DNA from 4 places in the Rothia sp. 11273D007AR genome. Region 4 is predicted to be linked to each of the others. Evidence: riboswitches for the same ligand, from Rfam matches in the RefSeq annotation. Region 4 holds a riboswitch; each other region holds the start of a gene.

Region 1 (3,787 bases), on a different contig from region 4:
CTTGCGCTCCCGCGGTTTTGCTTCGTCGGCGGCGTCCTGGGTTTCGATGCTGGTGGCGAGGATTCTTTCGAGCTGTTCGTGTTCGATGAGGAAGCCGTCGTGGCCGCAGGGTGAGTGGATGACGGCTGGCTCTACGGGGTTGGGCAGGGAGGCTGCCAGGATGTGGGAGTCGGAGGGGAAGAAGAGGCGGTCGGAGTCGACGTAGGCGATGGTCCAGTTGCAGGTGGTGCGGGCGAGGGCTTTTTCGAGGCCGCCGCGGTCGCGGCCGAGATCATGGGAGAGTAGGGCTTCGTTGATGGCGAGGTAGGAGCCTGCGTCGAAGCGGTTGGTGAGTTTGGTGCCGTGGTGGTCGAGGTAGTTTTCGACCTGGTAGCGGCCGCGGTCTGCGGTGAGGGGGTGCAGGACGTTGTGGCCGTCTTGGGCGTCGCGCCCGAAGCGGAAGTGGAGTTCGGCAGCGGAGCGGTAGGTGGTGTGGGCAATGCGGCGGGCCAGAGCCAGGCCGGTGACGGGACCGGGGCCTGGGTAGTAGTCACCGCCGGCGAAGGCGGGGTCTTGGCGGATCGCCAGGTTTTGCATGTGACCCCAGGCGATTTGTTCGGCGGTGGCGGCGGGGCCGGAGGCGATGACGGCGCAGGAGCGGACGAGCTCGGGGTAGGTGACGGCCCATTCGGCGGCGCGGGCACCGCCGAGGGAGCCGCCGATGACGTGGTGGAGGGAGGTAACGCCGAGCTGGTCGAGCAGGCGTTTTTCGGCGCGGACGCCGTCGCGGATGGTAACGAGGGGGAAGCGGGAGCCCCAGGGTTTTTGTTCGGGGTCGATACTGGCCGGGGCGGGTGAGGCTGGGCCGGTGGTGCCGTAGCAGCCGCCGAGCATGTTGGGTGAGATGACGAAGTATTTGTCGGTGTCGATCACGCGGCCGGGGCCGACGGCGGTGGGCCACCACCCGGCGGCTTCGGCGTAGGCGCGGTCTTGCTCGCTGGCGTCCGCCCCTACTCGCCCTGCCGAGACGTGGGTGTCACCGGTCAGGGCGTGCAGGATCAGAATGGCGTTGTCGCCCGCCTCGTTGAGGGTTCCCCAGGTTTCGTAGCCGATGGTGACGTCGGGCAGCACTGCCCCTGATTCGAGGGTCAGGTCGCCGACTTTGGCGTAGGTGAGGACGCCGTCGGTACGGTTGGGGGTGGTCTCAGCGGGGCGGGCGGTCGTCATTGGGCTACCTTTCCTTAGCGGATGGCGGTGAAGCCGAGTTCGAGGTCGGCGAGGATGTCGTCGATGTGTTCGATACCTACCGAAAGGCGGATGAAGGCGGGGTTGATGCCGATAGCTTCAAGCTCTTCGGTGGTGGACTGGCTGTGGGTGGTGGACGCCGGGTGTACGGCCAGGGAGCGCACGTCACCGATGTTGACCAGCAGGGAGTGCAGGGAGAGGGAGTCCACGAATTTCTGGGCGGTTTCGGCGTCGGCGTCCTTGAGGGTGAAGCCGAGGACGGCGCCAGCACCCTTGGGCAGGTACTTTTGGGCCAGTTCGTAGTAGGGGGAATCGGGCAGGCCGGAGTAGGTGACCGATTCGACCTGGGGGTGGTCTTTGAGGAACTGGGCGACTTTGAGGGCGTTCTCTACGTGGCGTTCTACGCGCAGGGAGAGGGTTTCAAGGCCGATGGCGATGTTGAAGGCGTTGGTCGGTGAGATGGAGGAGCCGAGGTCGCGCAGGAGGGAGACGCGGGCTTTGAGGATGTAGGAGAGGTTGACTCCGAAGGCACCGTCCGCGCCGAGGTCGCGGGCGTAGACCAGGCCGTGGTAGCTTTCGTCGGGCTGGTTGAAGAGGGGGTACTTGTCGGGGTAGGCGCCGTAGTCGAAGTTACCGGAGTCTACGATGACGCCGCCGACCGAGGTGCCGTGGCCGCCCAGGTATTTGGTGGCTGAGTGGATAACCACGTCAGCGCCGTGCTTGATGGGGTTGAGCAGGTAGGGGGTGGCAATGGTGTTATCAACGATGAGGGGCACACCGACCTCGTGGGCTACACCCGAGATAGCCTCGATGTCGAGTACGTCGCCGCGGGGGTTGGGCAGGGTTTCTGCGTAGAAGGCCTTGGTGTTCTCGCGGGCTGCTGCTCGCCAGGACTCGGGGTCAGCAGGATCGTCAACGAAGGTGGTTTCGATACCGAGGTTCTTGAGGGTGTACTTGAGCAGGTTGAAACTGCCGCCGTAAAGGGAGGGGGAGGCAACGATGTGGTCCCCGGCACCGGCGATATTCAGGATTGCGAAGGTGGACGCTGCCTGGCCGCTGGCCAGCAGCAGGGCGCCGACGCCGCCTTCGAGGGCAGCGATACGGTTTTCAACGGCTTCCTGGGTGGGGTTGTTGATGCGGGAGTAGATGGGGCCCAGCTCTGAGAGGGCGAAGCGACCTGCTGCCTGGGCGGAGTCCTTGAAGACAAAGGACGTGGTCTGGTAGATGGGTAGGGCACGGGCGCCGGTTGCCGCGTCGGGTTCCTGGCCTGCGTGAATCTGCTGGGTTTCGAACTTCCAGCCGGTGGGATTGGAGGGGGTGGGAACGGTGTTCTCGGTGGTCATGCGGTTACTCCTAGGGAGGTCGTTGTTTCAGTGTTCAGTTGAAACGGGCCGCATGCCGTATCTTCCGCCCGGGTAAGGAGGAAAAGAATCTGATGCCCTCGCAGAAGATAGAGGCACATCGGTCCCGCGCTTGCGTACCTGGTTCTCGGTGGGTACGCCCGGTCATCACCCAGGGCACCCCACCGCGAGTGGAGGGTTGCCGACCAGCTAGCTGGGGCTTAGCGCTGGTTCTCTTGACCTGTCTCTAGTCTGGCTGGCTCACCCGGGGACCGTCAAGAAAGGGCTCTAAAGTTTCAGCATGTGTCCTTGTATTGCGTACGTTACGTTCTATGAGCGTCATTTAGAATGGTGGGAAGCGAGTTTTTACGAAAGGGCTGATGATGTCTCTGACTCCTCCTCTTGCCAAGCGTGTACCCGTTGAGCGCACCCATCACGGTGATACTTTTGTTGATCACTATGAGTGGTTGCGCGATAAGGAAAGCGCCGAGGTTCTAGAGTATCTACGCGCTGAGAACGCCTTTACCGAGGCGGTCACAGAAGACCAGCAGCCCCTTCGGGACGCTATTTTTGAAGAGATTAAGGGGCGCACCCAGCTCACCGATATGTCGGTGCCCTCGCGCCGCGGGGCCTGGTGGTACTTTAACCGCACGGTTGCCGGTGAGCAGTACCCGGTCATGTGCCGCGTCCCCGCCCTCACAGAGGGCAGCGTTGAAGAGCGCTACCAGCCGCCGGTCGTCCGCCCCGGTGAGCCGCTTGACGGCGAGCAGGTCGTATTGGACTGCAACGAGTTTGCCCGCGACATGGCCTTTTTCTCCCTGGGTTCCTTCCAGGTCACTCGCGACGGCTCCCTGCTGACCTTCGGTGTTGATGACTCGGGCGACGAGCGCTACACCCAGTACTTCAAGAACCTCGATACCGGTGAGATTCTGGAGGAAAAGATTGAGGACGTCTTCGCTGGTGCTTTCTTTGCCTCCGGCGCTAAGCACCTGATCTACTCGGTAGCCGATGAGTCCTGGCGCCCCTATGAGGTGCGTGCCCACGCTATCGGCACCAGTGCGTCTGAAGATTTTGCCCTCTACCGCGAGGACGACAACGGGCTCTGGCTGGGAGCCGGGATGTCGTCCTCCCGAACCCACGTGGTCATTACCTCTTCAAACTCCGAGTATTCAGAGACCCGCATTATTAACATCCACGAGCTGGGCCAGCTAGAGCCCACGCTC
Region 2 (3,787 bases), on a different contig from region 4:
CCCCAAAGTTACGGTGGGCATTTTCGAGGGCACTGGTAACGATATTCCAGGCTACTCGGCCCCCGCTCAGATGATCCAACGTCGAGAGCTGACGCGCGAAGGTGAAGGGGTGGGCCTGGATGGTGGATGAGGTTATAGCAAGACCCAGGTGCTCCGTAGTAGCGGCAAGCGCAGACGCTAGAACGAGCGGATCGTTTGACGGTATCTGCAGTCCCTTTTGGATCAGTGCGTCGCTATTTCCGCCGTAATCGCCGTAGACGCCTACAACGTCAGCTAAGAAGAGGGCATCGAACTTTGCTGTTTCGAGCTGGCGGGCTAAATCTTGCCATAGAGCAAGTTCGTTGAATCGGTGCTGTTCGGCTTCGGGGTGTCGCCAGAGACCACCTCTGATGTGGCTTCCAGTATTCATAACGAAAGCACTCAAGAGCAGGCGTTTACGGTTGGGGGTGTGTGTTTTTGACATAGGTGTCCCCTTGGACTGTGAAAAATTTATTTTTAGCGCTTGTCGAGGGCTCGAGATAGGCGAGAACCGCTGAACTGTACGAGAGAGACGAGGGCAATCATGAGCAGGATGGCGACAATCATGAGCGGTGTTTCGTAGCGGTAGTAGCCGTAGCGAATCGCGAAGTCGCCGATGCCTCCCCCGCCTACCAGGCCTGCCATAGCTGAGTATGAGATAAAGCTGACGGTCATAATGGTGATTGATGTGACCAGGGCAGGGCGGGCGTCTACAAGGAGGACGTCGGTAATGATGTGTCGAGCTTTTGCGCCCATGGCAAGAGCCGCTTCAACGGTTCCGTCACCTAGCTGGGTGAGATTCTGTTCGACAAAGCGGGCAAAGTAGGGAATAGCGTTGATGGTAAGAGGTACACAGACTGCGGCGGTACCGAGGCTGGTGCCTACCAGTAGACGGGTGAACGGGATGATTGCAATAAGAAGAATGAGGAAAGGGAAGGACCTCACGATGTTGACGGCTGTGTCAAGAACCTTGTGGAGGATGGGCTTGTGGTGCAGTCCCTTGGGACCAATGAGGTAGAGCAAGATTCCCAGAGGGGTTCCGAAGAGGACTGCCAGGGGAATAGCCACCAACAACATAATGAGTGTTTGCCCCAGGGCTAGCCAGATTTCGGGTGAAACTTCGATAATTCGCTCAAACATGGGTTAGCTCCTGTAGAAGGGCGTTCGCTGGGGGCACACGTGAGGTCGGGTCTGTAAGCACGATGTCGTCGTTTTGTAGCAGTCGCCCGATTTCACTGGTGGGGGTGAAGGCTGGATCTAGAAGACGGGAAAGGTCAAAGCGTTCTACCAGCTGGCCATTTTCAAGTACAGCCACGTTATGGGCTAGAGCCCTGATGACGTTCATTTCGTGGGTGACAATTACGGTGGTTATGCCCAACTCAGCATTAATCGTGCGTAGGTACTGGAGGATAGAGGTTGTGGTGCGCGGGTCAACGGCGCTCGTAGGCTCGTCGCAGAGGAGGACGCTTGGCTTTGTTGCTAGCGCTCTGGCAATAGCAACGCGTTGCTTCTGGCCGCCAGATAACTGACCTGGATACGCGTCAGCCTTATCGGCTAAATCAACGATGTTGAGAGCTTCCAGTGCCCGCGCTCGCCGTTCTCGCGGTGGGATACCTGCGAACTTAAGAGAGAGCTCTACGTTTTTCACGGCGGTGAGGTTAGCGACCAGGTTGAAATGCTGAAAAATCATACCGATGTTGTGGCGGGTCTGGCGTAGTTGTGAGGCCGATAGATCGGTGAGATTTTGACCGTTGACCGTTACAGTGCCGCTGGTGGGGCGTTCAAGTAGGTTGATGGTGCGTAGCAGGGTAGATTTACCCGCGCCAGAGAACCCTACGATGCCCTGAATAGACCCGGGGGCTATCTCAAGGTTGACGCGGTCAACGGCTCGAACCGTTTCAGACCCGCGGGTATATTCCACGCTAATATCCCGTAATGAAATCATATGTCTCCTTGCAATGACTTAGTGCAGTATTGCGAGGGGGATCCCGCCTCACTGAATAGCATCAGGGGTGGGTGTATTTCAGAGAGAAACGGAGAACCCATCGGTTCTGGCGGTAGCACCGTGCCCGGTAGGGCTGGTTGCTGCGACGTCTTCGAGCCAGATCTCTCGGTCGCTCTTGATGGTGATGTTGCTAGCCTATGGGTTAGGCGAAAGCTGTACCAACTTTTTAACCTTGTGCGACCTAATATGTCCTGTCTTACTTTTTATGACGCCTTATGCAACAACAAAGACAAACGGACGCCGGTGAGCAGCTCACCGGCGTCCGCGCAGGAAAAAGGGAGGCTAGGCCTGCCGCAAAATGGTGCGGGCAAATTCGAAGTAGCTTTCGGCGTCAAAGTCGCGCACGGTGCTGGCCTGCACCACAAAGCCGGTCAGCACAGACAGCACCGCCGAGCCCAGCATCTGTAACCAGGTTTCTAGCTCCGAGGGGGAAAAATCGAGTTCGGTCTCAGCCCAGGCCCGGTAGCTCGCTACCACGCGGGAGCGCAAGAGGCCCAGCTGTTCATCCACGACCTCAGCGACCTCAGGTACCGTCACGGCCTCACCCCAGGTGATCGCCAAAAAACGCGTGAGCTGCTCGTCGTCCCGCAGGGTCACCAGACAGCGCTCCACAAACTCCCAGGGCAGCTCATCGCTGCGCGCCTCAAACTGAGAGAGGTCTACCCGGGCAGCCGCAGCCATAATCTCGGTTTTCCCCGAAAAGTGGTTATAAATCGCCCCGGCAGATAAGCCCGAGGCCGCAATCACCTCGCTCATCGACGCCTGCTGATACCCCTTCTGCATAAACACAGCGCGGGCAGCCGCAACAAGCTCGGCACGACGGGAACGCATATACTCTTCACTGACTTTCGGCACCCTCCCATTTTAAAGCACAGCAGCCCGCCGCCACCGTCCTATAAACCCCGTCACCAACACCCCTTTCTTGCTACACTAAAGGGCGAACCAGCGGCGCTACCCAGCAGTAGTTAGCCGCGCATGCGAGTGCCTCATCAGTCGCACCTGCTGAGGGACCCCCGCTCGCACACCCCACCGCACAGCATTAGGGAAGAGGCACCCACCCCATGGTGAACACCGCCAAATCGCGCCGTCAAGAGCGTATTGAGAAGCAGAAGAAGAATAGCCGCAAGTGGATTGCAACCGGCGCTGCAGCCGTGATTTTGCTCTGCGGCGGCGCTATCGCCTACACCAACATCACCTCTGATAGGGAACAGTCAACGACCAGCGGCCAGACCGTTCCGGCTGCCTGCTCAACCACCCAGGCTGTCACCGTGGCCACCACCGAACCTATGGCAGCAGCGCTGAAGGCTATGCCCGTGGACGAGGACACCTGTATCACCCTCGACATCACCACCAATAAGACCGCCAGCGATGTACTCACCGAGTCAACCAGCGGCACAGCAACCACCAACCTCTGGATTCCTGACTCCACCACCCGCGCTGAGCTGGCCATGAGCGAAGCTAATACCGGTCTGACTCCCCTTGCGGAGTCCCTTGCCCAGACCCCGGGCGTCATCGTGTCAGAAGATAACACCAGCTACGGCACCTGGCTCGAAGCCCTCAAGGCTGAAAACACCGTCAGCATGGGTGACCCCAAGGAGGACTCCGGCGCTTTCGCGGCCCTGCTCGGGGGTATCTCTGAGGCGTCAGCGGGTACCGTTAGCGTTGAGGACCTCACCGGCGGCACCGCCCTGCGTGCCCAGAGCATCGGTGTAACCGAGGCTGCCCAGAGCGCCACCGAGCTGCTGACCGATGTGGATAATGGCA
Region 3 (3,787 bases), on a different contig from region 4:
CCCTCGTAGCTGGCGCGGGCCAGGCGGCGGCCGGAGCGGTAACAGAGGGCTAGGGGGATCAGTGTGAGGCCCAGGGGTACCAGGCTCATGGTTCCGGTCACCGCTGAGAAGACCCCCTGCTCGGGGATATTCATGTTCAGGGGAACGCCGTGAACCAGTAGCCACAGGTGCCCGGCCACAGAGACAGCACCGGCTAGGGTACCGCTGCTGTTGAAGCCGTTGGTGTACCAGACCGCCACCAGAAGCAGGACGACGGTGAGGTAAGAGGCCAGCGCAACGAGGGCAAGTTCAACTGAGCCCTGCAGCCACAGGGGCATAGGGAGGGAACGTTTGGGGTGAGCGGTGGTATTCATCGTCTTTCATCATGTCATGTTTCTCTGTTGTGTGCCTGATGGCTCCGGTATACAGGGTAAGAGTGCGGTGAAGATAACCGGCCCAGCTCGCCCCGGCTGTAGAGTGGGAGCCATGAGCAGTGAAACTTCGTATGTGATGATCACCGGCGCTTCGGCAGGTATAGGCGCCGAGTTTGCCCGCCAGTATGCAGCAGCCGGGTACAACCTGGTACTCACCGCCCGGCGGGTCGAGACTCTAGAAGACCTAGCAGGCCAGCTGCGCGACAGGTACGCGGTAGATGTTGAGGTAATCCCTGCCGATTTGCTGGTGGAGCAGGACGTCGCCCGCCTAGTTAAGCGCCTACAGCAGGTTGAGCGCCCCGTTGAGATACTGGTCAACAACGCGGGTTTCGGTCTCGGCAAGAGCTTTGATGCAGCACCCGTAGAACGCCACCTAGACCAGGTCGACGTACTGGCCAGGGTCCCGCTCCAGCTCATGCACACGGCGATTGTTGCCATGCTGCCGCGCGGGCGGGGCCGCATTATTAACGTTGCATCAGTGGCAGCCTTTACCCCCGGCGGCACCTACTCAGCGGTTAAACGTTTCCTCGTGGTAGCCTCAGAATCGGCCCACCTGCAGTATTCACATCGGGGTATCCATGTAACGGCCCTATGCCCGGGTCTAACCCGCTCAGAGTTCCACGACGCCATGGGCCAGGGCGAGCCCCGCCTACCGGACTTTTTATGGCTGAGCCCCCAACGGGTTGTTGCCGAAGGTATCGCTGCGGTCACGGTAGGTAAGCCGATCTGTGTGCCGTCCTTACCCTACAAACTAACGGTCGCAGCCGCACGGGTGCTACCCCGCCGGCTGGTGGCAGCTGCGATAGCGAGAACGCGAGACTATTAGATAAGGTTCCGCAGGCTCACAGCGAAGCTGCTGGCTCGGATGAAGTGAGCGGGTGCGAGCGCGCGAGCACGCAAGAGCGAACGGAATCCGCCGTTAGGCGGGGCGTGAGGGTCAGGCTTGCGCCTATTCCGCCCGCAGATTTGTTTCCTCGCGCGCTCGGAATCTGCTGGGCTCCATCGAGCGTGAGCCTGTGGAACCTATGTTGCGGGCTCTAGTCTTCCCAGGGATCCACCGCCGGGACGCCCCAGGACTTATAAATCTCGGCCTTGCTCGAAATAATCTCAAGCTGGTGGACGGTCGCGGTGGCAGCCATCAGGCCCTCAAGGGCTGCTGTGGCGAGGGGGGCGGGGCGCTGCCCACCCACCAGGTGGAGATGCTTCTCGGCGTGGCGTCCGGCCCACTCCAGTGATACCTTCGCATCGACTTCTAGTACGTGAGAGTCGAAACGATCCATGAGCTCAGCGAGCCAGCGTTCGGTTTCTGGGTAGGGGTAAAGCCCCTTGAGTTCACCGAGGCTGAGCACCGAGATGTACATGGTGCGGTAGGAGCGGCGGCGCAGGCAGTTCACTACCTGCGGGTGCGGGTTGGCCTTGCGGATCTCAGCAAGGACATCGGAATCGAGAAGCAGACCTACCTGGCTCATGCAGCTTTCAGAACACCGTACTCAGTTGCAGGGATACCGCTGGGGTTGGGGGCCAGCAGGAAGTTGAGGAATTCGCTGCGCTCGTTGGAGATGCGGGTGTAGTCCTGGATGCTCATTGCGGTGTAGCCGCCGCGGGCGGGTACAGAGGCAGCAGAGATGTTCTTCTGAACGGTGATGTGAGGACGGTGGGCGTGAGGTCGAGCGTTTGACATGCCGTCGTTGCGCGTAAAGTGCGCATTCCTTTCGAAACTTGCTCTTGCCTGCACCAAACAGCGCCGAAATGCGCGATGCAGACCGCTTCGTCATCCGAGCCACCCGTGAACATGGGGTTGGCGTTCAACCAAAGTCGGAGCTTGACAGTTGAATCTCTTGAAGCTGGTAAAAGCATAACCCGCTGTTGGCGCTTCTGTAAACACCGGTCTCAGAAATTTTTCTTACTGTGACGAACCAGCCCGTGGGCACTGTGGGTAAGGCGGTGCGATACGCTAGAAGACTAGGTATTTGCTCTGTTGTGAAGGTGCGCCTGTGTCTACTTCTTTCCCTGAAATCCCGGTGACAGCCCCCGCCATTATTCGGCAGGTGGGCTCTGGTGCCTACACGCGGGGGCAGCGGTATATGCGGGAGGGTAACGTCATTCGTTACACCTATGACGAGCAGGCGCGGGTGCTGGAGGGGCAGGTGGCTGGCTCGGGTTCTGCCCCCTACACCGCGAGGGTGGCCTTCCCCGCGGAGGTCACCGCAGGCTCCTATGCTTTTTCGGCGACCTGTTCCTGCCCGGTGGCCCACAACTGCAAGCACGCGGTGGCGCTGATGCTGACCGCAATCGACCGTACGGCCAAGGCCAAGCGGGCTATGACGGCATCCTCAAGTACCTGGAAGACCACAGCGAGCACCGACGAGAAGGTACAGGAAATCCTGGAGATGGCCGATACGGTGGGCCTGCAGCGGGCCGCGGATTTGCTGCGGGAACACCGGGGTGAGCAGGCGAGTGCCGGTACCGAAGAGCAGGCGGACGCCGGTGCTCGGGCTGGGCAGTCCCTGCCGGCTTGGCGGCGGTCCCTGGCCCACTCTCTTGCTGCCCGCCCCAGCTACGATAGCCGCAATCACCGGGTGACCGGTGCCCTTGATTTGCGTCTGGTGGTGCCCGGTAAGTACGGGTGGACCAAGAACATCGGGGCGCCCCGCGTATCGCTTGAAGCCCGGCCCCTGATGATGGGGGCCCGCGGCAAGTGGATTAAGGGCGGTTTGAGCTGGGAGAAGTTTTCGGGCTCTGCCGCCGGGTCGGCAGGAACCGGTCTGCTCCCCGAGCACGCGGCCTGGTTCAATGAGTTTTACGCGGTGATTCGGGGCTCCCAGTCCATCTATTCCTCCCACCGCGACTGGGCTTCTATCTCGAATGTGGATTCTTCCCTGCTCTGGCAGATGCTGGAATCTGCTAGCGAGGTGGGTCTGTCTGTCCTCTTAGACGGCAAAGAAACCGGTCTGACTATCGCGAGCGCTCCCCAGGTTGAACTGGCCCTTGAACCGGTACCCGAGCGGGGGTCGTCCGCCGATGCCCTGCGCCTGACTCCCCTGCTCCGCTGGGGGGCCTACACCCTGCCCGCTAGTTTTACCCACAAGCTGGGCAATAACCGGCAGGGCTTTATCGCCCTGGGCGGGGCGGCCCAGGAGGCCTATGTGAAGGCTGCAACCGCAGCCCGCTGGGAGTCCACCCTGCCCTCGGCTCTTGCCCAGGCTGAGGACGTAGCGCCCGCGGACCGCCCCTCCTGGCTCACCGCCGACTCCGAGCTGGTGCTCATTCCCCTAGCTGAGCCGCTGGATGCGGTTGCCGAATCCCTGATATCCGGTGAGCCGGTCACCGTTCCGGCTACCGATGTCCCCGCCTTCTTTGCCGACTACTACCCT
Region 4 (3,787 bases):
GTGCTGTAGCTGCTCGATGGTGACTTCATCGGGTGACACACCTGCTTCTTCAAGAGCCTGGAGCAGGAAGAAGTAGGGGTCGGTGCCCTTGGTGACGGCTACCTTTTTATCGGCCAGGTCTTTCACCGATGAGATACCGGTGTCGGTGCGGGTTACCAGAGCTGACCACTCGGGCTGGGAGTAGAGGTCAATCACCTGAATGGGTGAGCCGTTAGAGCGAGCCAGTAGGGCAGCTGAGCCCGCGGTGGAACCCACGTCAATCGCACCGGAGCGCAGGGCCTCATTAGCCTTGTTCGAACCGGCTGACTGTACCCACTCGACATCCTTACCCTGCTCCTGCAGGGCGGTCTCTAGCCAACCCTTTTCCTTGATAATCAGGGAGAGCGGGTTGTAGGTGGCGTAGTCGATGGTGACGGTGGTGTCGCCCGCTGCTGCAGAAGTATCGGCGGTAGAAGCGTTTTCCCCTGCCAGACACCCGGTCAGTAGTAGGGTGCCGGTTGCGAGCAGGGCAGAGGTGGTGGTGAGACGAGAAATGAGTGACATGTGTATTCCTAGTGTTCTTCAACGCCGAGTTCGGCCAAAAGTTCTTTGCGCAGGGACGAGAGCGCGGGGTTGCCGCGGTCGCGCGGGCGGTGATCGGGCACCTCCACGATGCGGGCAATCGTCGCGGGCGCAGCGGGGTCCGGCTTACCCAGCACAATCACCCGGTCTGAGAGGTAGAGGGCTTCTTCCACGTCGTGGGTGACCAGCAGGACGGTGGCCGGGTCGTGGGCATGAATATCGAGCAGCAGATCCTGCATGTTAATGCGGGTGAGGGCATCAAGGGCGCCGAAGGGCTCATCCAGCAGCAGGACGCCGGGGTTCCGCGCCAGCGCCCGGGCCAGGGAGGCGCGCTGAGCCATGCCACCGGAAATCTCACGGGGGCGGTGCTGGGCGTAGTCTGCCAGCCCCACGACGTCCAGAAGGCGGGCAACCTGCTCGCGGGCAACGTCCTTGGGGGTACCCTTGGGCAGACCCAGCGCCACGTTCTTTTCAACGGTGCGCCAGGGCAGCAGGCGCGGCTCCTGGAAACCAATAGCCACACGGGAATCGAGACCCCGTACCGGGCTGCCGTCAATCGTGACGGTACCGGCGGTCGCTGCCCCCAGGCCGGCAGCAGCCCGCAAGAGGGTCGACTTGCCGCAGCCCGAGGAACCAATAATCGAAATAATCTCACCGGGGTAGGCGGTAAAAGAAACGTTTTCAAGGACGGTGCGGGTCTCCCCGCGCTCGCCGATGAAGGTCTTGCCGACGGCATTGAAGTCGATTTCGCAGGCTGTGAGGGTGGTGGGGGTGCGTTCTAGCGTGGGTGCGCTCATGCTTTCTCCATCGTCTCTTGGCGTTAGCACCGACCCCTGGTGGAGGGAGGTTGCTGCGACGTCGTTGAGCCAAGTCTCTCGGTCGCTCTGGATGGTTAACGCTTTCAACGCTAGGGGCGTTTGTTGGAACCGGGCAAGAGTATGACGCGGTATTTCGCCTGGTTACGAGTGTGACGCAGTGGGTGAAACTGACCGGAACTCGCAGGTGAGCGTAACACTGCTCAACACGTGCCACAATGTGAAACGTAGCCTCAGATGCTTGCCTCTTGGCGGGCTGTGAGGGCTACACTAAATCTCAAGATCAAGAGTCCCAACGTCAAGCTCTGGCTAGTTGGGCGGCAACCCTCTCCCGTAGCGGGGTGCCCCAGATGAGGATCAGGCAGTAATGCAAGTACGGCGCACCCAGGCGCCACCTTCGCGAAGGCTCGGCGCCTTTTCCTTTGGGTAAGGACGCCGGCGGCAGCACGGGCGCGGAGGGCCAAGCACCACCTGTGAAAGGGCCCGGTTCATGACCGAGAAGAAGCGCATCGTCGTCAACGCCTTCGATATGACCACTACCAGCCACCAGAGCTTTGGCCTGTGGCGTCACCCCCGTAACCGTGCGGATGAGTACAACACCATTAAGTACTGGACCGACCTGGCCAAGGTCTGCGAGAAGGGTCTGTTTGACGCTGTCTTTATCGCTGACGTGGTGGGTGTCTACGATGTCTACAAGGATTCAGTAGCTCCCGTGCTGAAGGACGGCGCCCAGGTTCCTGTGGGTGACCCCTTCCTGCAGATTTCTGCTATGGCCGCTGTCACCGAGCACCTGGGCTTTGGCGTGACCGCCGCTGTGACCTACAACCAGCCCTACACTCTGGCCCGTTCCTACTCCACCCTGGATCACCTGACCGGTGGTCGCGTGGGCTTCAATGTGGTGACCTCCTACCTTCAGTCTGCTGCTGAGAACCAGGGTCTGCCCGGTCAGATTGACCACGATGAGCGGTACGAGATTGCCGAAGAGTTCCTCGACGTCTGCTACAAGCTGTGGGAAGGCTCTTGGGAGGACGGCTCTGTGCCCCGCGACCGTGAAAACGGTGTCTTTGCTGACCCCTCTAAGGTTCACCCCATCCTGCACAAGGGCAAGTACTTCCAGGTGCCCGGCATCGCCCTGACCGAGCCTTCACCCCAGCGCACCCCCGTGATTTTCCAGGCCGGTGCGTCCTCCCGCGGTCAGGCTTTCTCGGGCCAGCACGCCGAGGCTATCTTCATTACCGCCCTGCGCCCCCACCTGACCAAGGTGCTGACCGAGCGTATCCGTTCTGAGGCTGAGAAGGCCGGCCGCAAGCGCGATGACGTGAAGATTCTGGCTATGCTCTCCGTCGTTGTGGACGAGACCGATGAGAAGGCTCAGGCCAAGTACGCTGAGTACCTCAAGTACCAGAACGTTGAGGCGTCCCAGGGCATCATCGGCGGCTGGAGCGGCCTTGACCTGGATCAGTTCGATGAGGACGAGGCCCTCAAGTACGTTGAGACCGAGTCGATTCAGTCCTTCCTGACCCCCTTCACCCTGCAGGATAAGGAGAAGGAGTGGACCCGCAAGGACATCGCCGAGCACTGCGCCACCGGTGGTATGGGTGCGGTTCTGGTGGGTTCTCCCCAGACTGTTGCCGATGAGCTGGAGAAGTGGATTGACGAGGGCGGCCTGGACGGCATCAACCTGGCCTACCACGTTTCCCCCGGCTCCTTCGAGGACTTCGTTGAGTTCGTTGTTCCCGAGCTGCAGAAGCGCGGCCGCTACCGCACCGCCTATGAGGGCTCTACCCTGCGCGAGAGCCTCTTTGGTGAGGGTAACAAGTACGTGGACGAGCGCCACCCGGCTGCCAAGTACCGCGGTGCTTACGCGGGTAAGCCCTCCGCTGCCGACACCCCGGCTCGTGACTTCCTCAAGCTGGCGCTTGAGAACGCTGAGAAGGCTGAGGCCGCAGGCCACTAGGTCTTAGCGCTGTAAGGACGCCGCCCCGCACCTTCCTGCCAACGGGCAGGGGAGTGCGGGGCGGCGTCCTTATCTTCTTTAAGCCGTGCCGACGGTTAGAGCAGGGCGCTCCACAGGCGGCAGAGGTTCTCGGCAACCTTTTGGTGGTTGGGGCGGTTGACCCACTCGTCGTAGCGCAGGCGCTTGCAGCGGGAGATGTAGTCCCGGGCTACGCCTTCGAGTTCCTGCACCATAGCCTTGCCCACGATAAAAGTGGAGACCTCAAAGTTGAGGGCGAAGGAGCGGGGGTCCATGTTGGATGAGCCGATGAAGGTGATTTCGTCGTCCACAATCATGAACTTGGAGTGCAGCACGGTGGGGCCGGGGTACTGCTGAATGTTCACACCCGAGCGGAGCAGCTGCTCGTAGTAGGAGCGCTGCCCCATAATCGGCAGGAACTGGTCACCCTTCTCGC

Evidence for each region. A riboswitch is a leader RNA that binds a small molecule or an ion and turns the genes downstream of it on or off. The one in region 4 is predicted to bind S-adenosylmethionine.
Region 1: it holds a riboswitch for S-adenosylmethionine, as region 4 does, so the genes downstream of both, ACED88_RS00425 (O-acetylhomoserine aminocarboxypropyltransferase/cysteine synthase family protein) here and ACED88_RS07255 (LLM class flavin-dependent oxidoreductase) in region 4, are expected to answer to the same signal.
Region 2: it holds a riboswitch for S-adenosylmethionine, as region 4 does, so the genes downstream of both, ACED88_RS03245 (methionine ABC transporter ATP-binding protein) here and ACED88_RS07255 (LLM class flavin-dependent oxidoreductase) in region 4, are expected to answer to the same signal.
Region 3: it holds a riboswitch for S-adenosylmethionine, as region 4 does, so the genes downstream of both, ACED88_RS03290 (nuclease PIN) here and ACED88_RS07255 (LLM class flavin-dependent oxidoreductase) in region 4, are expected to answer to the same signal.

What each region holds. Positions count from the first base shown of each region.
Region 1 is NZ_JBPPWJ010000001.1:93,034-96,820, reverse strand. It holds gene metX (homoserine O-acetyltransferase MetX) at 1-1,206, opposite strand, end outside; gene ACED88_RS00425 (O-acetylhomoserine aminocarboxypropyltransferase/cysteine synthase family protein) at 1,221-2,567, opposite strand; SAM riboswitch class IV at 2,689-2,806, opposite strand; gene ACED88_RS00420 (S9 family peptidase) at 2,945-3,787, shown strand, end outside.
Region 2 is NZ_JBPPWJ010000004.1:71,022-74,808, forward strand. It holds gene ACED88_RS03235 (LLM class flavin-dependent oxidoreductase) at 1-463, opposite strand, end outside; gene ACED88_RS03240 (methionine ABC transporter permease) at 496-1,158, opposite strand; gene ACED88_RS03245 (methionine ABC transporter ATP-binding protein) at 1,151-1,963, opposite strand; SAM riboswitch class I at 2,058-2,148, opposite strand; gene ACED88_RS03250 (TetR/AcrR family transcriptional regulator) at 2,306-2,854, opposite strand; gene ACED88_RS03255 (substrate-binding domain-containing protein) at 3,085-3,787, shown strand, end outside.
Region 3 is NZ_JBPPWJ010000004.1:80,551-84,337, forward strand. It holds gene ACED88_RS03275 (cell division protein PerM) at 1-353, opposite strand, end outside; gene ACED88_RS03280 (SDR family NAD(P)-dependent oxidoreductase) at 466-1,239, shown strand; gene ACED88_RS03285 (plasmid stabilization protein) at 1,451-1,882, opposite strand; gene ACED88_RS03290 (nuclease PIN) at 1,879-2,094, opposite strand; SAM riboswitch class IV at 2,130-2,257, opposite strand; gene ACED88_RS03295 (DEAD/DEAH box helicase) at 2,408-3,787, shown strand, end outside.
Region 4 is NZ_JBPPWJ010000010.1:102,047-105,833, reverse strand. It holds gene ACED88_RS07265 (aliphatic sulfonate ABC transporter substrate-binding protein) at 1-543, opposite strand, end outside; gene ACED88_RS07260 (ABC transporter ATP-binding protein) at 552-1,358, opposite strand; SAM riboswitch class I at 1,363-1,456, opposite strand; SAM riboswitch class IV at 1,658-1,758, shown strand; gene ACED88_RS07255 (LLM class flavin-dependent oxidoreductase) at 1,867-3,333, shown strand; gene cls (cardiolipin synthase) at 3,429-3,787, opposite strand, start outside.